DNA from 4 places in the Paenibacillus sp. HJGM_3 genome. Region 4 is predicted to be linked to each of the others. Evidence: riboswitches for the same ligand, from Rfam matches in the RefSeq annotation. Region 4 holds a riboswitch; each other region holds the start of a gene.
The links. A riboswitch is a leader RNA that binds a small molecule or an ion and turns the genes downstream of it on or off. The one in region 4 is predicted to bind cyclic di-AMP.
Positions count from the first base shown of each region.

Region 1: it holds a riboswitch for cyclic di-AMP, as region 4 does, so the genes downstream of both, ACI5FR_RS31145 (C40 family peptidase) here and ACI5FR_RS01805 (hypothetical protein) in region 4, are expected to answer to the same signal.
Region 2: it holds a riboswitch for cyclic di-AMP, as region 4 does, so the genes downstream of both, ACI5FR_RS15790 (KamA family radical SAM protein) here and ACI5FR_RS01805 (hypothetical protein) in region 4, are expected to answer to the same signal.
Region 3: it holds a riboswitch for cyclic di-AMP, as region 4 does, so the genes downstream of both, ACI5FR_RS19865 (3D domain-containing protein) here and ACI5FR_RS01805 (hypothetical protein) in region 4, are expected to answer to the same signal.

Region 1 covers NZ_JBJGED010000042.1:48,667-55,975, reverse strand. The annotation lists gene ACI5FR_RS31165 (acyl-CoA thioesterase) at 1-245, shown strand, start outside; gene ytvI (sporulation integral membrane protein YtvI) at 249-1,376, opposite strand; gene ACI5FR_RS31155 (YheC/YheD family protein) at 1,484-2,272, opposite strand; gene ACI5FR_RS31150 (CapA family protein) at 2,491-3,591, shown strand; gene ACI5FR_RS31145 (C40 family peptidase) at 3,688-4,251, opposite strand; cyclic di-AMP (ydaO/yuaA leader) riboswitch at 4,258-4,396, opposite strand; gene ACI5FR_RS31140 (NlpC/P60 family protein) at 4,538-5,359, opposite strand; cyclic di-AMP (ydaO/yuaA leader) riboswitch at 5,365-5,503, opposite strand; gene ACI5FR_RS31135 (NlpC/P60 family protein) at 5,640-6,707, opposite strand; gene ACI5FR_RS31130 (YheC/YheD family endospore coat-associated protein) at 6,838-7,309, opposite strand, start outside.
Region 2 covers NZ_JBJGED010000013.1:32,633-39,941, forward strand. The annotation lists gene tyrS (tyrosine--tRNA ligase) at 1-199, shown strand, start outside; gene glnH (glutamine ABC transporter substrate-binding protein GlnH) at 456-1,259, shown strand; gene ACI5FR_RS15775 (amino acid ABC transporter permease) at 1,305-1,979, shown strand; gene ACI5FR_RS15780 (amino acid ABC transporter ATP-binding protein) at 1,982-2,704, shown strand; gene glnA (type I glutamate--ammonia ligase) at 2,748-4,070, shown strand; cyclic di-AMP (ydaO/yuaA leader) riboswitch at 4,172-4,312, shown strand; gene ACI5FR_RS15790 (KamA family radical SAM protein) at 4,421-5,635, shown strand; gene ACI5FR_RS15795 (ABC transporter ATP-binding protein) at 5,763-7,309, shown strand, end outside.
Region 3 covers NZ_JBJGED010000018.1:109,836-117,144, forward strand. The annotation lists gene ACI5FR_RS19855 (helix-turn-helix domain-containing protein) at 1-98, opposite strand, end outside; gene ACI5FR_RS19860 (polysaccharide deacetylase family protein) at 331-1,458, shown strand; gene ACI5FR_RS19865 (3D domain-containing protein) at 1,471-2,355, opposite strand; cyclic di-AMP (ydaO/yuaA leader) riboswitch at 2,365-2,544, opposite strand; gene ACI5FR_RS19870 (response regulator transcription factor) at 2,736-3,452, opposite strand; gene trmL (tRNA (uridine(34)/cytosine(34)/5-carboxymethylaminomethyluridine(34)-2'-O)-methyltransferase TrmL) at 3,614-4,078, shown strand; gene ACI5FR_RS19880 (AbrB/MazE/SpoVT family DNA-binding domain-containing protein) at 4,209-4,457, shown strand; gene ACI5FR_RS19885 (helix-turn-helix domain-containing protein) at 4,944-5,267, shown strand; gene ACI5FR_RS19890 (IS3 family transposase) at 5,279-6,205, shown strand; gene ACI5FR_RS19895 (hypothetical protein) at 6,508-7,185, opposite strand.
Region 4 covers NZ_JBJGED010000001.1:414,583-421,891, forward strand. The annotation lists gene ACI5FR_RS01785 (Gfo/Idh/MocA family protein) at 1-348, opposite strand, end outside; gene ACI5FR_RS01790 (U32 family peptidase) at 394-1,323, opposite strand; gene ACI5FR_RS01795 (creatininase family protein) at 1,435-2,229, shown strand; gene ACI5FR_RS01800 (aldehyde dehydrogenase family protein) at 2,353-3,801, shown strand; gene ACI5FR_RS01805 (hypothetical protein) at 4,203-4,616, opposite strand; cyclic di-AMP (ydaO/yuaA leader) riboswitch at 4,730-4,926, opposite strand; gene ACI5FR_RS01810 (superoxide dismutase) at 5,302-5,910, shown strand; gene ACI5FR_RS01815 (hypothetical protein) at 6,123-6,290, shown strand; gene mutY (A/G-specific adenine glycosylase) at 6,369-7,309, opposite strand, start outside.

The sequences.
Region 1 (7,309 bases), on a different contig from region 4:
TTGTGTGGACGCGCATCGCGGAGTTCAGCCCGCTGACGGTGCGGTTCGAGTCGCAGGTGCGGCTGGTCGCAGACGAGGCTGCAGAAGTGGGCTCGTCCGCCGCGCCGGCCGGCGAGCTGCTGGTGAGCGGCGGAACGAAGCATCTGTGGGTGAACCGCGAGTGGAAGCCGGTCCGCATTCATAAGGAAGCTCCGGATTTGTATGAGCTGCTGGGTCAAGCGTTCGGCCGAGCCGCCCCGCCGTAACCGTTACGCTACCCCGTGATTTTTCCCGTGCTTGATATACCCCCATATATCCTGAAACACGTTCGCCCGTTGGATGGCCGACAGCAGCACGAGCGTGACGGGGCCGATGATGACGCCGACGAAGCCGAACAGCTTCAGTCCGATGAACATGGCGATCAGCGTCGCCAGCGGATCGAGCCCGATGCTGCTGGCGAGCACCTTCGGCTCCAGGAAGCTCCTCGCCACGAGGATGACCCCGTACAGGATGCTGAGCCCGATGCCTAAGTACAAGTTCCCTTGGACGAACACGAAGATAATCCATGGCACCATCGCCGCCCCCGTCCCGAGATACGGCAGCAGATCGACGAAGCCGATCAGAAGGCCGATCGTGATCGCGTAAGGGACGTCGAGGATCAGGAGCCCGACGATGACGAACATGGCGGTGATCGAGATCAGAATGAATTGCGCGCGCACGTAGCCGAACAACGCTTTTTGCAGGTCGCTCCAGATCGTGCCTGCCGTTTGCAATGGCCGCTTCGGGAACCAGGAGCTCACCCGAGCGATAATCCGGTACCAATCTTTGCTGATGAAGAAGGCAGCGAGGAGAGCGATCAGCATCACCGTAGCTACGTTCGGCAGCGATTTCAGCAGTCCGACGATGCCGTTCAACACGAATCCGATCATCGTGGAGCCGGCATTCGCCAGCTTGACGCCCGTCGAGGCCAAGTTGTCGTTGATCGTACTCTGGTACTTCGGATTTTCGAGATAGAATCGGTTCAACTGGTCAATTACGCCTTGCAGGTAATCCGAGTGCACGAAATCTACGAATTTGTTTTTCCACGATTCGATATTTTCTTGTATGTAAGCAGACAAGTCCGCCACCTCGTACACAATATTCGTTACGAGTAAGCTGACGATCGTGGCCGTAATGCCTAGAAACAAGAGCAAGGACACCGTCACCGCGAGCCACCGCGGCATTCTCCCCCGCCGCTGCAGCATATTCACCAGCGGATTCAAAATATAGGCGATCAGCCATCCAATGAGGAACGGCGACACCATCGGCGTCACGAAGTACACAAACGCGGCCGCCGCCACAATCAACAGGACGACCCAAAGCCCCCTCAACAGCTGCTTCTGCAGGATTGCATCCATCTCTCCCTCTACCCCTCTTGCATTACGTCTTGGACTCATTTTACCACCAAACGACAGCGCCTTCAAAAAAAGAACCGGTCGCCAAGGCGACCGGCTCTCAAGCCATCTTAAACCGATTTAGCAGGAAGCTTCCGAAAATGCTGGGCCCGAAGGGCGCGAACGGAAGTCACGATCTTGCGGAACAAGGTCGGGTCCGAGTGGTGCCGGAACAGCTGATAGTGGGGTCTCGTATTCGCTTCGATCAGCCAGATTCTCTCGCTCGTATCGATGCCTACATCCAAGCCCAGCTCCGTAATATTCGGAAAATGCTTCTTCATCGCCTTCGCGATACGAAGCGCCACTTGCTTCATCCGGTCATCCCACTCGGCCTCCTCCTCCTTCGTGATGCCGAATGCATGCGACAGCGCCTGAGGCAGGCCGAGCGCCTTGCCGCCCCGAGCGTGATTGGTCACGAACCGATTGCGCGCGGCGACCTTCCCCATCACGCCAAAAAATCTCCATTCCCTATTGGACTTCAGGTGAAGGAGGAGGCGAAAATCAATGGGATGCCCCTTGATCCGGATCAAATCGACGCCTTGCTGCACGAGATAGCGCTGAGTCCCGATGAGCTGCTCCAGCTTGCGAGCGGCGGCCGTCGGTGTCGTGTACGTATGTGTGCTGGTAGCTGTCCGAACGACGATGTCGTCTCCGTCCTTGGTTACTTTTATAACTCCCTGTCCCTTCATGCCCAAGTCCGGCTTCAGGAAGACGACGGGGTGCTTGTCGACCATCCGGGTGAAAGAGTCTGCCGAAAACAGCTCCGTTTCGGGCAAATGGGGGCGAATCTCCTCTTCGCTCCAGAGCGACTCGTGCTTCAGCCATTTTCTGCCCGGATAATTGTGCATTCTTCCATTCACTGTAGGATCTCCTCCGTGTGCTGTACAACGGTTGCACGTCTGATGAATAGGCTTCTATCGACGTACTGTATCCTATTCCATACCCCGCAAAAGAGTACCATGCCGATAGGGAGTAAGGGGGATAAAGGGAGACCGCCAAAACTGGGCGGATATCTAAGGCCGGACAAGGGCCGGGATCATATGATGGTCTATATTGACCTAACAAATGGAGATGAGCCATGAGTACTGACATTACAATTGCAGCGGTGGGGGACTTGTTGATCAAAAGCCGTATTATCGCGTCGGCTCGGGTTTCCGGGGACAAACGTTATGACTTCGATCCGATCTTCGAGCCCGTGGCCTCGTATTTGCGCAACGCCGACTTTACGATAGGCAATCTGGAAACGAATTTCGCTGGGCCTACCTCAACCACGCGGTCCGATGGAGGCTATACGGTACCCAAGAGGAACCCGAAGACAGGGTGGCCGCTGCTGAATTGTCCGGATCAATTCGCCGCTACATTGAAAAATCTCAAGTTCGACGTGCTCTCCACGGCCAATAATCATTGTATCGACAATGGCGTGAGCGGACTTAAGCGAACGTTGAAGGTGCTCGACGAGCATCAACTCGCCCATACGGGTACCGCACGCACGCCGAGCGAGTCGCAGGAAACGTTGATCAAAACGGTGAAGGGGATCAAAATCGGGGTGCTCGCCTATACGAAAGGCACGAACCGCATGCCCTTGCCCGCAAGTTCGGCGTGGGCGGTGAACCTGATTGACCCGAAGCGGATCGTCGAAGACATCAAGCGGCTGAAGAGCAAAGAGGTCGATCTCATCGTGGCGTGTATGCACTTCGGAAGAGAATACAGCAAAACGGCCAATCCGGAGCAAAAAAAGCTCGTTCAATTAATGTTCGAACATGGGGCGGATATTATTCTGGGCGCCCATTCCCATGTAATTCAACCCGCGGTCTTCTATAAAGTAAAGGAGCGGTCCGGGGCAAGCAAGAAAAAGTTTGCCGCGTACTCGCTTGGCAACTTCATCTCCACGCGCTTGTACAAAAACGATCATACGCTGACTGGGGTCATTACCCAGATCCATGTCCGCAAGCAAGACGACGGCACGACCCAAATCATGAATGTGGACTTCGTTCCAACCTGGGTGCGCGTGTATAAATCCGGGAATAAGCCGGTCTTCCGAGTCGTACCGCTAGCGGGCGCGCTTAAGAAGCCTGCGGACACGTCGGGTGGCGAATGGGAACGCATGTCCAAAATGCACCAGCACGTGAAAAGACACATTCCTTTGAATCCGGACCAAAGCGGATTGAAGGTTCTGTAAGCGGGGATCCCTGGATTTATAATGCTCTAATGCAACAAAAAAAACCAAGCACCAGCAGCCCGAACGGGCGGCTGACGCTTGGTTTACTTTTGTTGCTTAGTTAATAACGCGTCTTGCAACGGTAAATCTGCTCTTGTAGTAGCTGTTTTTGTAGATGTTCGTAATCGTGACGTCTCGGCTGCTGCTGAGGTTGTGAATCATTTTGCCGTCGCCGATGTAGATCCCGACATGACCTACGTCGCTCTTGCTATGCGAGCTGCCCATGTTGCCGAAGAAAATCAAATCGCCTTTTTTGAAGTTGCCCCATGCCACTTTCGTCCCTACTTTAGCTTGAGAGTCATCGTCCTTGTTCACGAGACCTACGCCAACGTTAGCCAGTCGGTACACCAGGTACGTAAACCCGGAGCAGTCCGTCTTGTACGGTGCGTGCGCTTCTTGCCGATTCCGCCAATTGACATACTGGACTTTGTTTTGCAAGGACAGTGCGGTTTGGACTACTTTGTTCCGCTTGGCGTCTGCCGAAGTTGCGGCTACAGCCAATTGGCTGCTTGCTGCCACGGTGTCCGTAGGCGCTGCGGTTTCAGCGGAAACCGAAACGGCTCCGATGATAGGACTCAGTGCCAGAGCACCTGTCAACACTACTTTCGCAAAGCGATTCAAAATAAATCCTCTCCTTTTCGCGGCCTGCGAGGTTAGCTGTCGGATTAGGGTCAAAGAGTAATCACCCTGCCGCTCATGCGGCTTCACCCCATAGTTAAATGGGTCCCCCGTGCTTTTTTATGTCAAGCTTCGGCCTTTATATTAGAATTTTTGCTTCCAACCTATCGATTCGATCGAGGTTTGATGAAGCTTTTTCATTCTAACATGCGAGAAAGGACAAATTCATGGCGTAAATGTTTCCAGTTTAATGATAAATTAAGCATTCGCTGTTAAAATAGCATGCTTCTTACTGCGTGATCACTTTCGTATATTTGCTGTTTGTAGTAATGTAAAGCGTTTTCCCATTCACCTTGACTTGGTACCAATACGAGTTCGCTTTTTTGATCAATTCGGCCTTCTCACCTAATTGCAGCCTACCCATATCAGCCGAGTTCAGACTTGCGGCAGCTTTTAAGCCAACCCATCCGTGGTCCGTAACGACATATTGTTTCTTCGCTTGCGGCGTACTTGGCTGCGGCTGTGGCGACGGTTGCGATTGTTGCGTGTCATTAATGACGCGTCTAGCAACAGAGAATCTGCTCTTGTAATAGCTGCTGTTATAAATGTCCGAAATGACGACGTCTTTGCTGCCGTTGGCGTTGTGTATCATCTTCCCGTCGCCAATGTAGATCCCGACATGGCCTACATCGCTCAAGCTCTTGGAGCTGCCGATATTGCCGAAGAAAATCAAATCGCCTTTTTTGAAGTTGCCCCATGCCACTTTCGTCCCTACTTTGGCTTGAGAGTCATCGTCCTTGTTGACCAAACCTACGCCAACGTTAGCCAGTCGGTACACCAGGTACGTAAACCCGGAGCAGTCCGTCTTGTACGGCGCGTGGGCTTCTTGCCGGTTCCGCCAATTTACATATTGGACTTGGCCTTTCAAGGATAGTGCAGTTTGGACTACTTTTTCCCGTTTGGCGTCTGCTGAAGCTGCGGCTACAGCCAATTGGCTGCTAACAGCCAGAGTGTCTGTCGGCGCTGCCGTTTCAGCGGAAACGGAGACGGCTCCGATGATGGGGCTCAGTGCCAAGGCACCTGTCAACACTACTTTCGCAAAGCGATTCAAGTAAATCCTCTCCTTTTCGCGGCCTGCGAGGTTAGCTGTCGGATTAGGGTCAAAGAGTAATCACCCTGCCGCTCTTGCGGCTTCACCCCATATAGGAATGGGTCCCCCGTGCTTTTTTATAAGAAGCTTCGGCCTATTCTAGTTTTGCTTCCAATCCTATTGAATGATTGAGATTGGTTGGAAACGTTTTTATTCTAACATGGGAGAATTGGGCATTCATGACGCAAATGTTTCCAGGTTAATGTTAAATTAAGCTTTTACTGTTAAAATAGGATGCTATTTACTCGGTGATCACTTTCGTATACTTGCTGTTGGTCGTTATGTAAACGGTCTTTCCATTCCACTTGATTTGATACCAATACGAGTTCGCTTTTTTGATCAATTCGGCTTTTTGGCCGAGCTGCAGACGTCCGACATCCGCGGAGCTCAAGCTTGCGGAAGCTTTCAGGCCCACCCATCCGTGCTGCGTAACGACATACTGTTTTTTGGCTTGCGGTTGGCTAGGCTGCGGCGATGGTGTCGGCTGTGGCGATGGTGAAGGCTGTGGCTGTGGTGTCGGCTGCGGCGTCGGTTGCGTTTGCCCCCCTGTAGGAGGCGTCCACTGCGGAACGGGCTTCTGCGGCGGAAGGACGTACGAATTCGGAATAACCGGCGCTTTGGCCGTATGTCCCGCCATCCCCTTGATCGCATCGTCAGGCAGCACGCGTCTCGCGGAGTTGAACTTTTCCCCCCACCAGTAGCCCCAGCCGTCCACTGTGCCGAGAGCCGTAGGGTTTCCATCTGCTCTTGTCCCGATCACGACAGGTTGTCCATCCCGATTCGTTCCCATATAGATGGCGACGTGGGAGATGGTGTCGTTTTGTTTCCACGTCAAAATGTCGCCGATGCGCAAGTTTTCAATGCCGGTCAGTTGCCACTTTCCGTTCACTTGCTTTTTTCCTACGCCTTGTACTTTCGTGCCGACAGTATCATAGCTAGCCGAAGCCCCCGTAATGCTGAACCCGAAATCTCCGAATACGAGCCGGGTGAAGCCGGAGCAATCCTCATATCCGTACTTGCCGTAAGCGTCCGAGCCGTGGCCGTACACCATATAGCCATTCTCCATATACCAGATGGCGCGGTCTACGATTTGATAGGCAAGCGTCCCGGACAAGCTCGCGTATTTCTGGCGGAAGTCCGCCACGTTGTACAGCTCGTCCTTCACATAGCTGTCCGCATGGATATATTGGTTATACTTGGTAATAGCGGCAGAAGTTGTCGTGGATGCGCTTGCAGAAGCAATACCAGTGGCTACAGCTGTAAGCCCCAGCGTCATGGCTAGCGTGAGGCTAGCAATCTTTTTCTTCAATATGTAGTCAGCTCCTCATTTGGTTGATAGTACCATCATACCAAGGTTGACTAAACGATTTCACTGGTACTTCTAACCAATAAAAGACCGCAACGGCGCGCGTTGCGGTCTGGACCGGACGAGAGAAGGCTTATGTCACTTTCTGGGGTTCCCGTAAGGATTCGACTTCCTTCTTGTATAAATCCCGGGCATATTGAAACGGTCTTTGGAAGCTTTGCTCCCACGCTTTTTTGCCATAGACTTGCCGAATGACGGCCCTTCCGGGCTTAATGTTGATCTCGAGCAGCCACAGCTTCCCGGATTTGTCGACGGCGAGATCGATACCCAGCTCGGTCAGACGTTTCATGTAGGATTTTTCCGTGAACTCCGGGATATAATTCGACACCTCGGTGATGGATTTGGTTAACGCTTCCCCTTTCTCCTCGCCGAACTCCTTTTTCAGATAACTGCCCGCTTCGTACGCGCTGCCGCCGCTCTTGATGTTGGACGTAATCGACTGCTTCCTTCCTTCGCGGACGGCCGTTCCCGTTAATTGCCAAGCCCCTTTGCTGTTTTTCTGCATCAGCGCCCGGATGTCGAACACTTGCCCGTTCTGGTTGCGA
Region 2 (7,309 bases), on a different contig from region 4:
TATCGACCTGCTGGTCGAGGCCAAGGCGGCTCCATCGCGCCGGCAGGCGAAGCAGGACATCGAGAGCGGCGCCGTCTATGTGAACGGCGAGAAGCTGACGAGCATCGACGCCGTTGTCGGCGAGGGCCAGCGGCTGCACGGCCGGTACGTCGTGCTGCGGCGAGGGAAGAAAAATTACTATTTGGTTCGCTTCGAATAAGGCTAAGCGTGAAGGCTGCCGACCCGGTGAGGGTCGGCAGTTTTTTTTCTGAATAGAATGTGTGGAAGATATAAACAAACAACTTAATTCGCATATTTGGGTTGTAGGATGCATATTGTTTTGTTATAATGCAAAAAGCACGAACGCCGCAGCGAAGATGGGTCCGTTTCTTGAATTGGAACGCGAAGAGGGCCTTGGTTGGTAGGGTCCCTTTTTGCGTTCTTTTTCAACTGAAAAAGTGAAGGAGGGAGAAAAGTTGAAAAAAACCAAATGGGTAAACGTTGGGGGTTGTCTGCTGATCGCGGCATCTGCATTGTTCTCTGCCTGCGGGAAAGCCGATGAGAAGCCGGAAGCGCAAGCCGCATCCGCGTCGGAGACGGGTAAGTTAACCGTCGGCACCGACACCAGTTTTGTCCCTTTCGAGTTCCTGAACAAGGACACCGGAAAATACGAGGGGTTCGACATCGATCTGTGGGCCGCGATCGCCGCCAAACTGAACCTGGAGTATGAGCTGAAGCCGATGGATTTCAACGGTCTCATTCCGGCACTGCAGTCGGGGAGCATAGACGCGGCTCTGGCAGGCATGACGATCAAGGAGGAGCGGAAGGAAAAGGTCGATTTCGCGGAACCGTATTACAATGCCGGCCTCCTGGTCCTGGTCCGCACCGACAACGAGGACATCAAAAGCGTGAACGACCTCAAAGGGAAAACGATCGCGACCAAGTCCGGCACCACAAGCTTCGACTACGTCAAGGCGCTTGACGGCATCAAGGAAGTCAAACCATTCCCGAACATTGACGGGGCGTACATGGAGCTGATCAACAAAGGGGTAGACGCGGTCGTTTTCGATTCTCCGAACGTGCTCTACTTCATCAAAACCAAAGGCAATGACAAAGTGAAAGCCGTCGGAGACATTCTGGAAGGACAGCAGTACGGCATCGCCTTTCCCAAAGGAAGCCCGCTAGTCGCCGAGGTGAATAAGGTGCTAGGAGAACTCAAGGACAGCGGCAAGTACGACGAGATTTACGAGAAATGGTTTGGTAAAGCGCCGTCGAAATGAGGAAGCCGTTTATTATTATGAGAAAGCAAAGGGGAGGGCGACCGGATGACAGCCAGCATTGACCTGGATTTTGCCAGTGCGATTGCCTCGCTGCCCTACCTGATGAAAGGCTTGGAGCTTACGCTGCTGATCGCGGTTTTTGGACTCATCATCGGTTTTGCCATCGGACTGCTGGCGGGTTTGGCCAGGTTATCCCGGAAACGACTGCTTCGAGTGGTGTCGACGGTATATGTCGAGGCCATTCGCGGCACACCTCTGCTGGTGCAGGCGGTGTGGCTGTTTTTCGGCTTGAACCAGCTGCTGGTGCAAACGACCGGATTTCGGATTTCCTCGGTTCAGGCGGGGATTATCGTCATCGCCGTAAATGCGGGCGCCTATATCGCCGAAATCGTGAGAGGTTCGATCCAATCGATCGACAGAGGGCAGGACGAAGCGGGCCGCTCGCTGGGTTTATCCAAGACGCAAAGCTTCGTACACATCGTATTTCCGCAAGCCTTCAAGAGGATGATTCCGCCGCTGGGCAATCAATTCATCATCAGTCTGAAGGATACGTCCCTGCTATCGATCATTGCCGTCGGCGAATTGATGCGGAACGGGCAGGAGATCGTGTCGACCGAATTTAACGCATTCGAGATTTATACGATTATCGCCGTCATGTATCTCCTCCTCACTCTCGCCATCTCCTTCATTCTGCGATCGATCGAAAGGAGGATTGGATAACGATGATTCACGTCAAAGGACTGACTAAGCGGTTCGATGAGCTTGAGGTGCTGAGCGGTGTTGACTGCGACGTCACGGAAAGCGAAGTGGTGTGCGTCATCGGTCCGTCCGGATCGGGGAAAAGCACGTTTCTGCGCTGCCTGAACCTGCTGGAGGAAATCAGCGGCGGAGAAGCGGTCGTGAATGGACACGACCTTCGTGATCCGAAAACGGACATCAATGCGCTGCGTACCGAGGTCGGGATGGTGTTTCAGCGCTTTAACCTGTTCAGCCACAAGAGCGTGATCGACAACATTATGCTGGCACCCGTCAAGGTCAGGAAATTGAAGAAGAAGGAAGCGAGCGATATCGCTTTGGTGCTGCTGGAGAAGGTAGGTCTGCAAGACAAGGCAGGCGTCTTCCCGCATCAGCTGTCCGGCGGACAAATGCAGCGGGTCGCCATCGCCCGCGCGCTCGCAATGAACCCCAAGATCATGCTGTTCGACGAGCCGACCTCCGCCCTCGACCCTGAATTGGTCGGCGAGGTGCTGAGCGTTATGAAAACGCTGGCTAGGGAGGGCATGACCATGATCGTTGTTACGCATGAAATGGGCTTTGCCCGTGAAGTGGCGGATCGAGTCGTGTTCATGGACAAGGGAAAAATCGTCGAGGAGGCCTCTCCCGACGATATGTTCAACCGTCCGCAGCACGAACGCACCCAGGAGTTTCTGAGCAAGATTCTCTAGGTTAGCACGTTTGAAAGAAAACTCGGTGTTTAAGGAGGAACGCATGAATCGAGGATTGACGAAGGAACGTCTGGCGGAGATGGAAGTCGAATACTTGCTCCTTCAATTTACCGATCTGTTCGGTGCGGCGAAACAACTCATGATTCACCGTGAGGAATGGGATACGGCAATGGAAGGGAGGATTCTGTTCGACGGGTCGTCCGTCGCGGGCTTCAGTGGTGTCGAGGAATCGGACCTGCTGCTGATACCGGACCCGCGCACCCTGCATCTCCAGCGGTGGCGGTCGGCAGAAGGGGAATGGCCTGTCGCTGCCGTTTTTTGCGACGTGTGCGACATGGAAGGTGTACCGGCGCAGGGCTGCACCAGAAGCATGCTGAGGCGCTCGCTAGAGGAAGCAGAACAATTAGGCTTCATGCTGCAGGTCGGGATCGAGGGCGAGTTCTTTCTGTTTCCGCTCGACGCCCAGGGAAACCCAACGGTAGACGTCCACGATACGGGCGGATATTGCGATGTATTCCCGTTGGACCGTGGAGAACGGACACGCATGGAGATCATGGAGGTGATGCGTAACCATGGTTTTCGCATTGAAGCCGGGCATCACGAGGTCGCGCCCGGCCAGCACGAGATCAATTTCCGGTTCGGCGACGCCCTTGAGATTGCCGATCGGTGGCAAACCTTTAAGCAAATCGTGCTCCATGTGGCGAGCCGCAACGGGTTATTTGCTTCTTTCATGCCCAAACCGTTTTCCGGCCGCAATGGCAATGCCATGCACTGCAATCTGTCCCTGCAAAGAGCGGACGGCATTAACGCCTTCTACCACCGGGATTCCGCTAGCGGGCTCAGCGAGACGGCGAACCGCTTCATCGCCGGCCTGCTCCAGCATGCGAAAGGAATGTCTGCCATAGCTAATCCTACCGTGAATTCGTATAAGCGCCTAATGCCCGGTTATGAAGCGCCGACGAACATCGCGTGGTCGCGCAGCAACCGGACGGCGACGATCCGGATTCCAGGCGCCCGGGGACCGCAAACCCGCGTAGAGTACCGGCCGCCGGATCCGACCGCGAATCCCTATTTGTTGTTCGCCGTTATGCTGAAAGCCGGCTTGGAGGGAATCCGCTGTCAAACGCCGCTGCCGCCGGAAGCCGTCGGCAACCTTTACAACAGGGATGTGGCGGATCAGGGAGCCGGCGGACTCGAGAATTATCCGCGCGACTTGAGGGCCGCCCTGGATCACATGAAGGAGGACGAGATGATCCGCGACGTCATGGGCAACCACTTGTTCGAATTTTATGTTCAGAACAAACAGGCTGAAGCGGATGCCTTCGCTGCCGAAGTGCATCCCTGGGAGATCGGAAAGTATTTGTAATTATAATTTACAAATTATTTACAGACAACTTGTACAAAAAAATAAAGTTGTCAGATGCATATTCTTTTGATAATGTAATCCTATGTAAGTTCTTTCCTAGAACTATAACCGAGCTTAATTTCCGGGTGACCGGAAAGCGGGGGAACCATTTTTTTATTGGGGCGTATCGGTCCATATGGACCGTAGGGAACCATCTATCCCGAGTCCGTCAGCTAACCTCGTCAGCTTTGGATGGGTCAGGCATTTTACGGCGGACTTCTGCTCCGCTGTCTATTGACCCGTGCGGCGGGTCTTTTTTATTGCCTGATACAGCATTGCCGGGAAAGAAATTCACAAAGAGGAGGGTTCATATGGCACAACCGAAGTACATCACCGACATCGACAAGTTAACGCATATTCCGGAGAAGGACCGCCAAAAGCTCAAAAGCATCACGGAGAAGTTCGTATTCCGAGTAAACGATTATTACCTGAACCTGATCGATTGGAACGATCCTGCCGATCCGATCCGCAAGCTGGTCATCCCTAACGAGGACGAACTCGGGGAGTACGGCCGATGGGACGCCTCGGACGAGGATACCAATTATGTGGTGCCCGGCTGCCAGCACAAGTACGGTTCTACCGCGCTCCTGATCGTGTCCGAGGTTTGCGGCGCATACTGCCGATACTGTTTCCGCAAACGCCTATTCCGCAACGACGTGAAGGAAGCCGTGTCGGATGTGGAGCCCGGCTTGCAGTATATCGCGGAGCATCCTGAGATCAGCAACGTGCTGCTAACCGGAGGCGACAGCCTGATCCTCGGCACACCAAAGTTAAGGACGATATTCGAGCGGCTGCGCGCGATCGACCACGTCAAAATCATCCGCCTCGGCTCGAAGCTCCCGGTCTTCAACCCTATGCGCATTTATGAAGACGAAGGCCTGCTGGATCTTATCCGGGAGCATTCCACACCTGAGAAACGGATCTACGTCATGGCTCACATCAACCATCCGCGCGAAATCACGGCCGAAGCGATAAAGGGATTCGAGGCGCTCCACCAGGCCGGCGCGATCGTGGTCAACCAGACGCCCGTCCTGCGCGGCATCAACGACGATCCGACGGTGCTTGGTGAGCTGCTGGATCGGCTTTCCTGGGCCGGCGTCACGCCGTACTACTTCTTCGTAAACCGGCCGGTGGCGGGCAACAAGGCGTTCGTCCTGCCATTGAAAGAGGTTTACGAGATCGTCGAGAAAGCGAAAGCCCTCACATCCGGACTAGGCAAACAGGTAAGGCTCTCGATGAGCCATACCTCGGGCAAAATCGAGATTCTGGCGATCGAGAATGGGAAAGCTTACCTGAAATACCATCAATCCCGTGACGGAGACTACGGTAAATTTATGACGCTGGATTGCCCGGACGAGGCTTCATGGTTCGACGATTTGCCCGGTAACAAAAAGTACTGGGAGAAGCCGAAGAAGAAGACCGACGCAGTCAAATCCGTCAATGCCATGCCGGAACTCCCAGCGAACATCCGAATCGTCAAAGCCGCAACCAGGGAGGGAAAGCAGCCGATATCCCAAGGTCACTAAGAGTTCATGGCGAAAAAGAAGATCCCGAGCTACCGAGAGGGATCTTCTTTTTTTGGTTAAAGGAAATCCATCGTTTCCATCGAATTCCATAAAAATGAGCAACCATAAGCCAAAGGAGCGTGAATATGTGCAGTCCAGTTCCAAACAACGCAGCGTCATTCAGCTGGTAAGGCGAAGAGGCTTCAAGCAGTTCCTTCATCTAGTCAGCCGCTTCAAGGGACTCTACATCACGGTTATCTTGCTTCAACTCGGGGTGACTGCCGCTTCACTGCTGTTCGCGGAGACGAACCGCAGGCTGTTCGATCTGGCGCCGAATATTCCGAAGGAATCCCTCTGGAATCTGCTTATCGCGTTCACCGGCTTCATTGCGCTTGGTATCGTGTGCACGCTGACCGCGCGCGTGTTCAACCAGATCGTGAATACGAATATCGTCTTTGCGATGAGAGAGATGGTACTGGGCCAGCTCACCCGGCTCTCGCTAAGCTACCATGAGAACAAGAACAGCTCCCACGCCAAAAATATTTTGTTTAACGAGCTTGAGGTGTTCAAGCACTTCATTGTGTTCGACGTGCTTCGCCTGATCTCCCTGCCGATTTCGTTCGTGTCCGTCGGACTCTATTTGATGGTCGTCCATCCGGTGCTGGGTTTGATCGCCTTAGCGGTCGGCCCTCTGCAGCTGGTCAGCAATTTGATCATCAAGGAGCGGTATAAGGATCTCGTCGCCCGGCAGCAAGAGATGGGGCGGGAGTGGTTTTTCCATATAGGGGAGACGCTCGCCGGGATGCGGGAGATCAAGATGAATCAGCTGGAGCAAGCGACCATGCGCAAGGTGAACCAAGTGTTCGGTATCAGTATCCCGTTGTGGATATCCATGGAGAAAATGTGGGCGGTCCGGGAAGCGGTGCGAGCGATTCCGGAGAAACTCGGTTTCCTGATCGGCATTACGGTAGGCGCATTCATGATGGTCAATGGGGACATCGGGGTGGGCGGTCTCGTGGCGTTCATCACGCTGCTCGACAAGGCCGCGGCTCCGTTCGCCAGTATTGTAGAGATCATTAATTCGCTTCAAAAGGTATCCGCCGGAGCGGAGAAGCTGCTGGACATCATGGAGCTGGACCCGGAGGACGACGGCAATGGGCGGGAACTGGCGACGCCGGCTCCGTCCATCTCGTTCGAAGGCGTCAGCTTTCAATATGAGGAAGGCCGAAGGGTATTGAATAACGTCAGCTTCACGATCCCGGCCGGCTCCTCGGTCGCATTCGTAGGCCCGAGCGGCGGAGGGAAGAGTACGATTGTGAAGCTGCTCTACCGATTCTATCAACCGCAGTCCGGCACCATCCGGGTAGACGGGACCGCGATTGAATCGTACCGGCTGGGCTCTTACCGGAGCAACCTGGCGGCGGTCTCGCAGGACGTATACTTGTTCGACGGGACGATCCGGGATAACATAGCGTTAGGCTCGAGAGCGGAGGCTCCGGCTGAGGCGGACATTGAACGGGCGATGGAGCTGTCTCAATCGCGTTCGTTCATTGCGCAATTGCCGGAGCAGTTGGAATCCAAGGTAGGCGAACGCGGGATTAAGCTGTCGCAGGGGCAAAAGCAGCGCATCGCCATCGCGCGGGCCGTGATGAGGAATGCCTCGGTTCTTATCCTGGATGAACCTACGTCCGCGTT
Region 3 (7,309 bases), on a different contig from region 4:
GAAACCGATTGCCGGGTTACAAACAGCCTCTCGGCCAATTCGTCTTGAGACCAGCCCATCTTCTTTCTTTCCGTTTTCAACTTCTCCCCAAAGATCATAGGACCAGCTGCCTTTCTGCATTGGATAAGTCCATTGTGGTCGGACCGTATGCAAAAGTAAAGCTCGCTTTGGTTGCGAGCGGCCCGCAATCTCAGGTTGCATCCAGGCTTTCTCCCCATTGCAGCAAAAATTCCGGGCTCCCTGCTGGTCGCGTTTAAATTCGAATCATCAACGGAGTGCCAATCCGAATTCCTGCACATACTAGGGAAAAATGTGTGGGGAGTGCGTGTGATGAGGCGAGGCTATCGTAGCAAGGGACAAGATCGGGGACTGTCATCGGGCAGGCGAATTGCCGGGGCTGCCGTCTGGACGATCGCGCTCGTCCTGAGCGCTTGTTCGGCCGGTTCGACGTCCAAGTCGGCCTCGCAAGACCCGCCCGGGATCTTGCAGCCGAGCCAGGAGCAGCAGGAGCTGAGCGGAAGCACCGGAAGCGCAGGAAGCGCCGGGGACGCCGGCCTTAGCGGCCGTGTTCAATTCTCGACGCCTGCGAAGCAATATCGGTTTATCGTCGGGCAATCCGACCCGGCCAGCCCCATACCGGCCCCCGCCGCGACAACGGACCCGGCTTCGCCGCTTCAGGCGGCGGCCCCGGTTCCGGCTCCCGCGCCGACGCAGACACCGACGTCGCCGGCCGCCTCCGTCAAAAGCAAAAAGCCTGCCATCCCCGTGCAGCGGCAGCAGGAGCAGCAGGCTAAGCGAAAGCTTACATTGGGCGAGCTGAGGCACAAATATTCCGACATCTTCAAAGTGAACGGCCAGCCCGGGGTCAAGCGCATTGCCCTTACGTTCGACGATGGCCCGGACCAGCTGTATACGCCGCAAATTCTGGATGTGCTGAAGGCGCATCAGGTCAAAGCGACGTTCTTCTTACTGGGGAAACGCGCCGAGGCGAACCCAAATATCGTGCAGCGAATCGTGCAGGAAGGCCATGTAATCGGCAACCATTCCTACAGCCATCCGTTGTTCACCAAGTTGTCGGTAGAGGAGTACAAGCAGCAGATCGATCGAACCTCCGCGATCCTCCAGGCCCAAATCGGCTATACCCCGAAGCTGATTCGCCCTCCCTACGGTGAGATTACGGAGGAGCAGCTGCAGTGGACGGGCTCGAACCGGTATGTAATCGTGAATTGGAATATCGATTCCTTGGACTGGAAAGGTCTCTCGGCCGATCAAGTCTCGCACAACATCATAAGCCATGCCAGGGGGGGCGCGATTGTGCTGCAGCATTCCGCAGGGGGAGACAAGCAAAATTTGTCCGGCACCGTAGCGGCGCTCTCGACGGTGATTTCCAAAATAAAAGCGGACGGCTACGAACTCGTAACCGTCCCGCAATTATTGAAGCTATCCAAGCAAATGTAGGTACAACGTTCCTTAGTTCAACACGTACACTTGAACCTTTTGCAGCCCGAAGGAGTTCACGAACGATTTGGACCCGGGGATGAAAATATCGATCCGGTTGCCTTGGATCGCTCCGCCGATGTCGGTAGCTTTGGCGACGAGCGTCTGAGGCAGGCCGTTAAAGCTGTATCCCTTGATCAAGACGCTCGAACCGAGCGGGATGACTTTCGGATCCACCGCGATCGTACCCAGCTTCAGCGCGTTCCCGTAATAGTCGAGTCCACCGTAGCCGCCGTTTTCTTCCGGCGCGTCGGAGTAGGCCGAAGCGGTTACATTCAGCACTTTCTTAAACGTGTACGATTTGCCTTGGTGATCCTGAACGGCTTGTCCGGCTTGTGCCGCCTGTGTATCGGCCGCCGCCATCGTTTGCGCCGGAGCGCTTGCCGCAGGCTTCGCTTTTGCCGCAGCTGCTGCCGTTTTGGCTTTGTTCACGATCGGCGCTTGCTTCGCCGCAGGCGTAGCTGCCGGCGCAGTTGCGGGTGCAGGCGTTGCCTGTGGTGCCGCCGCTGCTGCAGCTTGTGCCGCTGCCGCCGCGATCGAGGCTTGAGCCGCCGCGGTCTGAGCTGCCGCCCTAGCCGCCGCCGCTTCGTTCTTCGCGATCGTGTCGATCAGTTGCGGGCGCTGCAGGTCCCAACCTGCCAGCAGGTCGAAGTGGATCGGTTCGGAAGAAATCAGGCTTATCCCATTTTGGGAATCGGCGCTCGTGGTGGCGCGGAGCGTTGCTTCCGCTGCAGGGGACTTCTCCTCATCCGGATTCAGCTTCGAAACTAGGCTTTCCGCGAAGACGGTCGTCCCGCCGACACAGAGCGCACCCAGTGCGATGGTAACCATCGTTCTGCTGAAAAGCTTGCTTTTCAATGTACATCGCTCCTTTTGTGTTGATGCCTACGAGGTTAGCTGTCGGGTTTGGGCTGAGGATACAACCCTACGTTTTCGTGAACGATTCACCCCAAACGAACGAACTCCATCCTGATTCGTTCGTACAATCCTGCGTCCCCCGCACTTTCCATCCATGAACTGGAAAGAAAGTCTCGGCCGTGCTTAGTTAACAGGCTAACATACGACAACAGTAGGGAAAAACCCTAAAAATTTGGTAATTGTTTATGTAAACGCTTTAGTTTGTAAGCATTTGTAATTCTCGAGGGCGCCGGAAAGCAAACAAAAAAGCGCTAATTTCTTAGCGCTGAGCAAAGTTTTACGGGGTTTCGAGTGTCTAGATTTGATGGTAGAAATGCCCTTTAAGCAAACGACTCTTTTTTGACAGGCGGCTCCAGCAGCTTGTAGCCCACATTGCGAATCGTAATGATGTATTCGGGCGTGCGGGCGTTTTTCTCGATTTTGTCGCGCAGATGGCTGATGTGGACGTCCACGATGCGCGTGTCTCCGAGGAAATGGTAGTCCCAAACCCCGTGCAGCAGCTGTTGTCGGCTGAGCACCTTGCCCCGGTGTTGGCACAGGAACGAGAGCAGCTCGAATTCCTTCGGCGTCAGCTCGATCGGATTGCCGTGCAAGAACACTTCCCGCTGCGCGGGGCGCAGCTCGAGGGGGCCGATCTCGATCGTCTCCTCCGTATTGGCCGGCAGCGTGTGGAGGCGTCTCAGAATCGCCTGGATCCGGGAGACGAGCTCCTGCGGACTGAATGGCTTCGTCATATAATCGTCCGCGCCGTTGTCGAGACCGGTGATCTTATCCGACAAGTCCTGCAGGGCGGTCAGCATGATGATCGGGACGAGATTGCCTTGGCTGCGCAGCCTCCGGCACACTTGGATGCCGTCCAGCTTGGGCAGCATCAGATCGAGCACGATCAGATCCGGGCGAAACTGGGGCAGCACGTCGAAGACCGCCTCCCCGTCAAACACACATTGCACCTCATATCCGACCAGCTTCAGATTGAATTCAATCAGCATGGAGATCGAGGGTTCGTCATCAACGACAAGGATTCGTTTTTTCATCATCATCGTCTCCTTTATGTCACAGTCTGGGTCGCAGGTGGTACCCTAACGTTAAGATTAGCTCCATTATCGCCCGGCAACGTCATGCCGATATTAATCATTCGTAAAGCGGGTGTTAAAAATCGCGGCAAATTTGTTGTATAATGAAACGCGAGGTGAACGCATTGGCTTTTCATATCGTCCTAGTCGAGCCGGAGATACCGGCCAATACCGGCAACATATCCCGCACTTGCGCGGCTACGGGAACATACCTGCACTTGGTGCGGCCGCTCGGATTCCAAACCGATGACAAGACGCTCAAACGGGCGGGACTCGATTACTGGCATTCCGTCAAGATCGATTACTATGACTCTTTCCAGGAGCTGCAGGCGAAGTTTCCAGATGCTCGCTATTTCTATGCGACTACCAAGGCGACCCGTCTCTATACCGAGTTTGAGTACCGGGACGGCGATTTCTTCGTATTCGGCAAGGAGACCAAGGGGCTTCCGCCGGAGCTGATCGAGGCGAACCGCGAGACATGCATTCGGATGCCGATGACGGATGCCGTCCGGTCGCTGAATTTATCCAACTCGGCGGCCATCGTGCTGTTCGAGGGGCTTCGGCAGAACGGCTTTCTCGGCTTACATTGATTTTTCGCGTAGAATTTCAAAAGATTCCCCTTTGTGAATGAGTCTTTAGAAGGATTTTTCATCGTGCACAGCGAATGATTATCATTGTAATTTCGAGCTTTCTTGAGGATCCTGGGGAGGGGGAAGTATGATGAGGCCTGCCGGAGTCGTACGCAAAGTAGATCAACTAGGCAGAATTGTTTTACCGAAGTCGTTAAGGAAACGTTACAAAATGAATGAAGGCGACCCTGTGGAAATTTTGGTTGCCGGGGATCAAATTTTGCTGGAGCGGTATCGCCCGAAATGTGTGTTTTGCGGAGAAATGAACGGCGTTACCGAATACCGCGAGAAGCACATTTGCGAAGGCTGCATGGGGGAAATGGCCCAGATTCGAGCTTAAGCGACTTGATCTTGCGGATCCCAGCGGAATGACGAGCGAAACACCCTACACCCCAGACTCGCGCAAAAGAATAGACGATACAAGGAAAGAGACGTGCTTCGTCCGGACAGGGCGAGGGCACGTCTCTTGTTTTTAAAGACGGCTTCACAGGGGGAGGATGGACAGTGCCGACATCTCGTGTTACTGGACGGGATAAGCGAGCTTAGGCCGAGAAAGTCGAGTTACTTGTCAGGATCCGAGACGCTAGGCGGGATAAGCCGAAAAAGTCGTGTGACTGGGGGTTGGAAATCGCTCCTTATTGGAGCCAGGCCTTGCGGAGACTGTTGCAGAGGGAAAACCTCCTTCTTTTTCCGATGAAACGGTGCCTTTTGCTTCGATGAAAGGGAAAATCTCCCTCTCTTTCGGTCTTTTCTTCAAAGCCCCATAATTGGAATGGAGTCATCATAGTGAAATGAATTACACTATTGGTGAAGGGGGCTGATGATCATGAAAAACCCAACGATCTATGAAGAAATGCGAATGAAAGTTGCACAAGAAGCACTTAGCGGAACAAGAGCTGGGTTCTTAGCTCGAAAGTACAATGTTTCCCCAAAAACGATTTACAATTGGGTGAGTCAATATAAACAAAAATACGGAGCCGAGGCTATTCCTTCCGTGAACGAACGAATCGATGACTCTAAGCGCCTTCAAGAACTAGAAGATAAGTACGAAAAAGCGGTAAAAATGATTGGAGAAAAAGATCTCGAAATTGAGATTCTCCGTGACCTCGTAAAAAAGAGCAACCCCGCTTACAAGAAAGACTCGAAATAGCCGACAAATACATGAAGCGGGGCTTTGCTGCAGCACTCGTGTTGCGCTTGGTCGGCGTGAACGAATCGACTTACTATGCACGAAAGAAACGGAAATTAGAGCGGCGCGGTCGCAGAGAAAAAACGATTTCTGCCGGTCGCCCGTTCCCTGAGTATTCCCTGACGAAAGACGGTAAAAAGATCAGCGACGCCCAGATCGAAGAATGGCTAATGGAACTCGTCGAAGGCGAAGAACAAGGCTATGGGTACCGAAACCTTGCTCATGCGTTGTACATGCAAAAGGGACTCCTTTTGAACCATAAGAAGGCCTACCGACTTTGTAAGAAGTTAGGCCTCCTGCATACGCAGCGGAAGAAGAAGTTTAAGTATCCTCGGCGCTTACCCAAAAACCGAGTCGTTACAGGACCGAACCAGCTATGGCAAATGGACATTAAATACGGATATGTAGCAGGGTACGATAGCTTTTTCTTTCTATTCGACATCATTGATGTGTTTGACCGAGCGATTGTAGGTTACCATGTTGGCTCAAGTTGTGATGCTAAAGACGTTTGTGCAGCCGTGAAGCGAGCGTTACTGGCGCGAATACAACCTGGAGAAGAGAAGCCTGTCCTGCGTACAGACAATGGACCTCAATTTTTGAGCAATCGGTTTGGTGAACTGTGTCTGGAAGATGAGCAAAACCCGCTCATTCACGAGCGGATCCCGCCCAAAACACCAAACCTGAATGCTTACATTGAATCCTTCCACAGCAACATTGAGTGGGACTTGTTCTCAAGAGAAGAGTTTAACACCTTTGAAGAAGCGTACCAGGCCGTCCATCAATACATCGAGTTTTACAACCAAAGACGCTTTCATGGCAGCTTAAAGCGAATGAGTCCTGTTCAATTCCACGAAGCATGGAAAGCAGATAAATTGCCAGAGATTAAAATCGCTGTATGAAGCCCGTCAAGGCCCGCAGAGCGGTTTACTTTAGCCTTGACGGAGTGAGGATACCATCCAACACTTTTTTACAATCCTCCGGCCCATTTGGCCGGGGACGGCACACGCCGAGTGACGGGGTGCAGGGGGCGTGCTCCCTGCAAAAAAAAGGAATACTACGACAAACCGAGTAATTCACAACATGACTCCAAAATTAAGGGGCCGAGCCGATTTCGCCCTCCTTACTTGTAAAGTGGGGGAGGTTTTCCCGAGGTTTTCCCTCCCTCCGTTGGAGCGATAGCCCTCGTAATCCCATAACCTCGTTAATTGAAGTAATTCAACACCCCGTGCGCGAGCTCGTAGTTCAGAATACGCTCTCTCTTGCCTCGTTCGGCCGAAACTAACCAACCTTTGTCGCACAGCTTCGCGAGCATCAATCCCGCCGTTTTGGCGTCGATGTCGAAATGCTTCACCACATCCATCCGGCGTATGGGCCGAGCGATGGTGATGGCCAGTCGGATCAGCTCCTTTTCGGCCAGCTGGGCGCGGGAGACGGGAGGAGGGCTCGACTGGTAACGAGCGAGCACCATGCGGAGCAGAGCGATACAGAGCTCCGGCCGCTGCTCCACATCGTCGTAGGCGAAAGAAATCACGTGGTAGCCCATGGCGTGTAGGAACGTTTCCCGGTTGAGCTCATTGGAATACTTGGGGCGATCCATGTCGCGGACATGGGTGTTGAATCCCTTGATTTCGATCAACAGCTTAACCAGGCCGTTCAGCGGCAGCCAGGCGAAATCCGCGAAGTATGATCTACCCCGCCAATCCATCACTTCATACTCCGGGTGCAAATTCTCGAAATGTCCAACCAAGAGCCACCAGATCTGGCGTAAGAACAAAATCTCTGCGTGCCGATGCCCCCGTTCCAGTCTGCTGCGGCGTTCACCCGTCCTTTTTTGCAAATGCCCTTCAATAAAAGCTTTATGCTGCTCCTCGAATGACAAATAAAAACCTCCTTATAAAAATAAAAAACGCCCCAAACACGCCGCTACACAGCGTTTATTCGGGACGTTCTTCGTCTTGGTTGCTATTATAACCTATCATTCAATTATTTTCCAGTAGATTCCT
Region 4 (7,309 bases):
TACAGCGGCTACCTCCAGCGCTTTCTCCACCGAAGTCGCCATCGGTTTTTCGCACAGCACGTCCTTGCCTGCCCGCAGAGCCTCCATCGTCAGGGCCGGCGTCACCCAAGGCGGAGTGCAGACGAATACAGCCGCGATCTCGGGATCACTCAGAATTCTCCGATGGTCGGTCGTATAATAGTCGCACCCGCTGATGTCCGCCGCCTTGCGGGCGCGCGCCTCCTCCACATCGCATACCGCGATAAGGCGAGCCTCGCGTTCGGCGATCAATGTCGGCAGATGCTGAGTCATTACTATGTCGCCGCAGCCTAGGATCGCTACGCCGATCGGTGTTCCAGGTTGAGCCATCGGTCGGCCTCCCGTCTTATTTCGAAAGGTTACATAGGAGTTCTGTTAAATATGAGGAATAGCGAGTCCTGCTGCGCCCGGCTTGGACATTACCGCGTCCGGGTAGTACCGTCTCAGAATGTCCAGCCCAAGCGCCGCCCGGCGAACCTTCTCCCGGCATTGCGCGACCGCCATCGCTTCGATGTGTCCGCCGCTAGGGTAGACGCCAGCCGCATTACGCAGGCCGAACTTGATGTAGACCGGCGAGACGACGCGTACGATCTCCGGAATTTCGTAAATCCGGATCTGGCCGCCGAAATCATCGGGCGCTTCCACGTACAAGTCGAGCGGCATCTCCACCGCCTGCCGGATTGCCCCCAGCCGGGAGAGCGACAGCGCCGTCGGCAAGTTATATGTATTAGCGCCCATCGCCTCCATCTGGCGTACGGACGCCGGATTGGCCGCACCCATGGAGACGGATACTTTCACGACGAGGTCGGCCGGCAATTCCCCTGCTTTTTTCATTTCGTTCACCACGAGCAAAAGTCCTTCATCCGCCACCAGGACGCCCCGCACCCCGAGCCGGCAGCCGCGCTTGATATCCTCAATCGCATAGATGAGCTGGTCCATGCCTTCATGGCGAAGCGCCTGACCCTTTCCGGCCGCCGTATGGCTCGCCGCTGTGATGTCCCATGTCGTTCGAGGCCCGACGAACAAGCTCACCTCGACGCCGTTCGCTTTGGCGAGCTGCATCATTTCGCGAATCTCCGCATCGGTCAGCAGCATGATCCCGCTTCCTTGGGAGACGCGGTGAATCGGCACGCCGTATTCCTTCGCCGTCTCGAGCGTGGCCGCAAGCGCATTCGGCCCCTCGACGCTGGGAATTTCGATCCGAACTTGGGCCCCGTCCGGGAACCGCTTCGCGGAAGTAGGCAGATCGTGCGCATCGCCGGTAGGCAAACCCATGCTTTTCAAAAATTGCCGTGTCTCTTGCATCGTGATCCCTCCGAATAAAATTAATTAGTTCCGTATACGGAAATGCACTTCAAATCTTGAATAAGTCAAAGTATAATATAGAGCAAGACCACTGTAAAGGAGATTTCCACCATGACCGCGTCCGCTTCCAGGCCTAGCCGTATCCGCTTTCAAGAGCTGTCGCGCACCGAGATCGAGGAATGGGCGCCGCAGGCGACGGTAGTCGTCCCGGTCGCCGCCGTCGAGCAGCATGGCCCCCACTTGCCGGTGATGGTCGACTCGCTTATCGCGGACACCGTCTCCCTCGCCGCGGCCGAGCTCGCCAGCGTGGACATCCCGGTCCTCGTCACGCCTGTCGTTACGTTCGGCGCTTCTCATCACCATCTGATCTATCCCGGTGCGATGTCTTTGTCTACCGGAACTTTGATTCAAGTGCTGCATGAGTTGTGCGACTCCTTGGTCGCAAGCGGCTTCCGGCACATCTTCCTTCTGAACGCACACGGGGGCAACGAAGAGTGCGTCCGCCTGGCCGCCCGCGAGCTGGCGTTGCGGCATCCGGTCGTCGCCGGCGCCGCCTCCTACTGGACGATCGCTTGGGACGCGATCGTGCAGGAGGGCGAAGCGGCGCAGCTCGGCATCGTCCCCGGTCATGCAGGGGGCTTCGAGACTTCGGTCATGCTCGCCATGCGCCCGGACCTCGTGCGCACCGAGCTGCTGCCGCTGCCGAACAAGCGGCCGCTTCCCGCCGTGCCGCAGGACCCGTCGGCCGGCACGCTCATCCAGCGGCACGGCAGCTGGAGAGCGATCGACGGCTACAGCGACGACGCCGGCGCTGCCAGCGCAGAGCGCGGCCAGCAGCTGCTCGAGCTGATCACGGGCCGGGTAGCGGCGGAGCTCGTCCGGTTTCACCGCACGACGCTGCCTTAGCCTAGGATCGACAGGAATGTCGATTTTATGACAACAGGTTCCATATAGTGAACTCATGTATTCGTGCTTTATCGTGCTTTAGGAAGCAGGCTATCCCAACATTGAGAGGAGCGAACGTTTCATATGTCTACATACCATAACTTGATCGGCGGCCGCTGGACCGCCGCCCGCTCGGGCCGGGTGCGCCCGGACCTGAACCCTAGCCGTACCTCGGAGGTGCTCGCCCACTTCCCTGAGAGCGACCCGCTCGACTTGCAGGATGCCTTGGAGGCCGCCTCGTCCGCGTATCCGAAGTGGCGCAGCATGAGCCTCGTTGCGCGCGGCGACATTTTGTATCGCGCCGCCGAGCTGTTGACCGCTCGCGCCGACGCCATCGGCCGCGATCTGGCGCTCGAAGAGGGCAAGACGTTCCCCGAAGCGAAGGGCGAGACGCTACGCGCCGCCGCGATTCTGCGCTATTACGCCGGGGAAGCACGCCAAGAGACCGGCGAAGTGTATGCAGCGCAAGACCCGACCACGCTGCTCTACACGCGCCGCGAGCCTCTGGGTGTCGTAGGCGTCATCACGCCGTGGAACTTCCCGATCGCCATCCCGGCCTGGAAGATCGCGCCCGCGCTCGTCTACGGCAACGCGGTCGTCTGGAAGCCGGCGGACATTACGCCGTTGACTGCGTTCCACCTGGCGCAGGCACTCGTCGACGCCGGCTTGCCGGAAGGCGTGCTGAACGTCGTCTATGGCCGCGGCTCCGTGCTCGGGCCTGTGCTCACGGAGGACCGCGCCGTGCGCGGCATCTCGTTCACTGGCTCGAACGCCGTCGGCCGGGGCATCGGCATCGCCTGCGCGACGCGCGGGGCGAAGTACCAGCTCGAGATGGGCGGCAAGAACGCCGTCGTCGTGCTGGCCGACGCCGACCTCGAGCTCGCCGTCGAGATGACGATCCGCGGCGCGATGCGCTCCACGGGCCAGAAGTGCACGGCGACGAGCCGCGTCATCGTCGAGGCTCCGCTGCTCGACGCCTTCACCGAGGCGCTCGCCGAGCGCTGCCGCGGGCTGCAGGTCGGCGATCCGCTCGACTCCGCCACGTACATGGGCCCGCTCGCTTCCGCCGACCAGCAAAAGACCGTACTCGACTACATCCGTCTCGGCCAGGAGGAAGGCGCGCGACTCGTCACGGGCGGCGAAGCGCTGGATCCTTCCGGCTACTACGTCGCGCCTACGGTGTTCGCCGGGGTGAACCCGGGGAGCCGCCTTGCGACGGAGGAGATTTTCGGCCCGGTCGTCGCGGTCGTCCCTGCGGCGAGCATGGACGAGGCGCTGCAGCTCGTGAACGGCAGCTCCTTCGGCCTAAGCTCCTCCGTCTTCACGCGCGACCTGGGCAAAGCGCTGCGCTATGTCGAAGAGGTCGAGTGTGGCATCGTGCACGTGAACTCGGAGACGGCCGGCGCCGAGCCGCACGTCCCGTTCGGCGGGATGAAAGAGTCGAGCTCCAACTCCCGGGAGCAGGGTAAGTCGGCTCGAGAGTTTTTCACCCAAGTCAAGACGGTGTATATGGATCGGCCTGCTTCTGTGTAATAAAACGAAAAGGACCTCAAATCCCACTGCTGAGTGGGTTGAGGTCCTTTCCTTTAGCGGACTGACTCGTATAACCTGCATGGCTCTTCTATCTCTTTGTTCCACTATCCCTTCCGCTCAGGACCAGATCTCCGATTCCCCTATATGCTAACCCGTCATCCGCTTCACAGTTTCCAGTCATACTGTTGCCTTCGCTCCCTCGCCCATTCAAGTCGATTTTGCAGAATTAGAGCAGGAGTCGAACAGGTTTGGACACGTGTAATTCGATTTTGCCTGCTTAATGGAGGACAATCCGGGAGCACTACTCTTAAAACATGATCCAATTTGGCAAACTGGAACTAGAGCACGTTCCCGGCTCGCCAGTCCACTTGCAAGTTGGCAAATTCAAACTGGAGCTTTCCCTACTTCTCCCGAATCGATTCCATCAAAAAAGAAACATCGTTTGTATTCGTATGAAGGACGTACGCCGCACCCAAGCTTTTATAGATCAGCCTCGGGTGTACGGAATGGGTGATGACGTAGATCGGGTGGACCGTCCAGGCCCGGCATATCTGAATATAGCGGCAAGTCAGCGTCTGGCTCGTCTCGAACAGGAATACCCGGCCCACCGGAAACTCCGGCAGCAGCCACGTCGTTTGGTCCACGGTGTCGAGCTCGATGCACTCCGTGGCCCCCAGCTCTCGAACTTTGTTCAGCTCGACCCGGTTATTGACGATCACAGCGAACGGAATGCGCGCCCGCAGGAGCTCGCCGACGAAGGCTTCCCCCGCTTTATTCGGCGCTGCCACCACGATGCGCTCTATAGAGGGTTCCATGCTTCCTTGTCTCCTTTATATGAAATCCGGCTTTTTCCTTTTTCAACAACGGACAAAACAAATAACCGCAGAGGCCTAAGCCCTGCAGCCGACGTCGTCGATCACAAGCTTCATCATCCTCTCTCCTGACGCTTACGAGGTTAGCTGCCGGATTCGGGCGGTGAGAGTCGCCCTACCCGATGCTGTGGAGCTTGCGCTCCAACGCATCAGGATTCACCCCATGCCGTGCCTGTCGGCTCTCACACCGATGCACCGCGTATTGGTTCCCCCGCGCCTCTGCGTTCCGCAGAAGCTTCAGCGATTGTCCGATGGCAGGCAGACTGCGCATCAGGAATCTTGAATTGTATCTTACGCCTGCCGGAGCGGCCTGTAAAGATTACACGTCTATTGAAAACGGCATTGCCGGACTTTTCATTTGACCAAACCATGGCGGATCGGGCGCATGCTCTATGCTGCTCGCTATATCTTCTATTTTCATGGATATTTTCAGAAAATGCACGCCCTAGGTTTGAATGTTGCGAAATCGGGGTAATGCATAATAAAAAGCCGGCCAGCCATACTAGTAAACGGTGATTTTTGGCATCCGATACTTTCGAAACATAAATGTTGAAGATGTTGATTTATGGTCCCGAATCAGGGATAATAAGGGAGTACGAGATACATATCTATTAGGAGGGATTCACGAATGGCACATCAATTACCACCGCTTCCTTACGCCAACAACGCACTGGAGCCTCATATCGACGAGCAAACGATGATGATCCACCACGATCGTCACCACAACACTTACGTGACGAACTTGAACGCTGCATTGGAAGGCCATGCGGACCTCCAAGCGAAGAGCATCGAAGACCTGATCGCCGACCTGAACAGCGTACCGGAATCGATCCGTACCGCAGTTCGCAACAATGGCGGCGGCCACGCGAACCACAGCTTGTTCTGGGAAGTTATCGGCCCTAACGGCGGCGGCGCTCCGACAGGCGCGCTGGCGGACGCAATCAACAGCGAGCTGGGCGGCTTCGAGAAGTTCAAGGAAGATTTCGCGAAAGCCGGCACGACTCGCTTCGGCAGCGGCTGGGCTTGGTTGAGCGTGAAGGGCGGCAAGCTCGTCGTCAGCAGCACCCCGAACCAAGACAGCCCGATTATGGAAGGCGCTACGCCAATCCTCGGGATGGACGTGTGGGAGCATGCTTACTACCTGAAATACCAAAACAAGCGCCCGGACTACATCGCTGCGTTCTGGAACGTAGTGAACTGGGCCGAAGTGGGCAAGCGTTACGAAGCGGCTAAGTAAGTGGAAGTTAACGGACGTCCGGTTCCTTTGGGGGACCGGGCGTTTTTTGTGTGCCGTTCAGCACCGCGATCCGCCTCTTCCCGTGCTCCAAGGTAGATTTTCTACTCTACAGCACCGGGACTTATACGCCCGTCTGCTCCCGTCGTACTGTTTCGGCCCCGTCCTGAATATAATGCAGCGAATGCCGATCATGACGGAGGGACGAACCGCCGATGTCCAAAAACAATCGTGGGAAAGCGCTCTGGAAACTGCCCGCTCGGGCCCGAGGCACATGCCCGGTTTGCGGCTCGACACGCATCAAGCTGCTCTACACCCGGACGCAGCAAGACGGCCAGAAGCTGAAGGTGTGCAAAAAGTGCCGGACCCGAGTCAGCGCGTAGCATCCCAAAAAGGCGTTCGAGAGGAGCACGGATGTGCCGATCTCGAACGCCTTTTTGGTGTATCGTATTCGGACGGGCCTACTTCGGCTGCAGCTCGCGGATAATACGGAGGAACACATTCGGGAACGCGAACCGATCCATGTCAGAGGCGTCAATCCATTGCCAATGGGACGCCTCCGTGTCCCCGACTCTCTCGCCGCCCTCCACGAACCCCTCGAACCGGCAGCGGTACACGTCCAGCTGCCACTGGATGTGGCTGAAGGTGTGCTCCGCCGCCATCAGCCACTCGCCCGGCTCGACGCGCAGGCCGAGCCGCTCCGCCAGCTCGCCGCGCAGCAGCTCGGCGTCGCGGCGCGCGGGCGGCGCGCCCGCAGGCGCCTCCGCGCCGAGCGGCGCGAACAGCGCGAGCTCGCCGCCGCCAGCCGCGAGCGCATCCGCACCGGTGCCTGCGCCGGCGTCCGCCGCCGCCGAGCTCCGCCGGCGGCGCTTGCCCGCGCCGCCCGCGGCCGGCCCACCGGCCGCGGCCAGCGCCGCAGGCGCCTGAACTCCCGCTACGTGCGGGAGTTCCCACATGCGCGCCAGCAAGCCGTCCTGCGGCCGCTGGCGAATGAGGAACCGGCCGCTATGCGCGCCGGTGCCTTCCACGAACGCCACGAGGCGCGCTTCCGGCCGGGGCGGCTTCGCCTTCGCCTTGACCGGCAGCGCCTCGGTCATCCCTTCCAGCCGGGCGGCGCAATGCTCCATCACCGGGCAGGTCAAGCAGCTGGGCGACTTCGGCGTACACACCGTCGCCCCGAGCTCCATCAGCGCTTGATTGAAGTCGCGGGCTTCCCCTTCCGGGATCAGCGACTTGGCCAGCGCCTCGATGCGTACCCGGGTCGACGGCTTCGCGATGTCGTCCTGCAGGAGGAAGAAGCGCGACAGCACGCGCATCACGTTCCCGTCTACCGCCGGCTCGGGCCGGTTGTAGGCGATGCTCAGGATCGCCCCGGCGGTGTAAGGGCCGACACCCTTGAGCG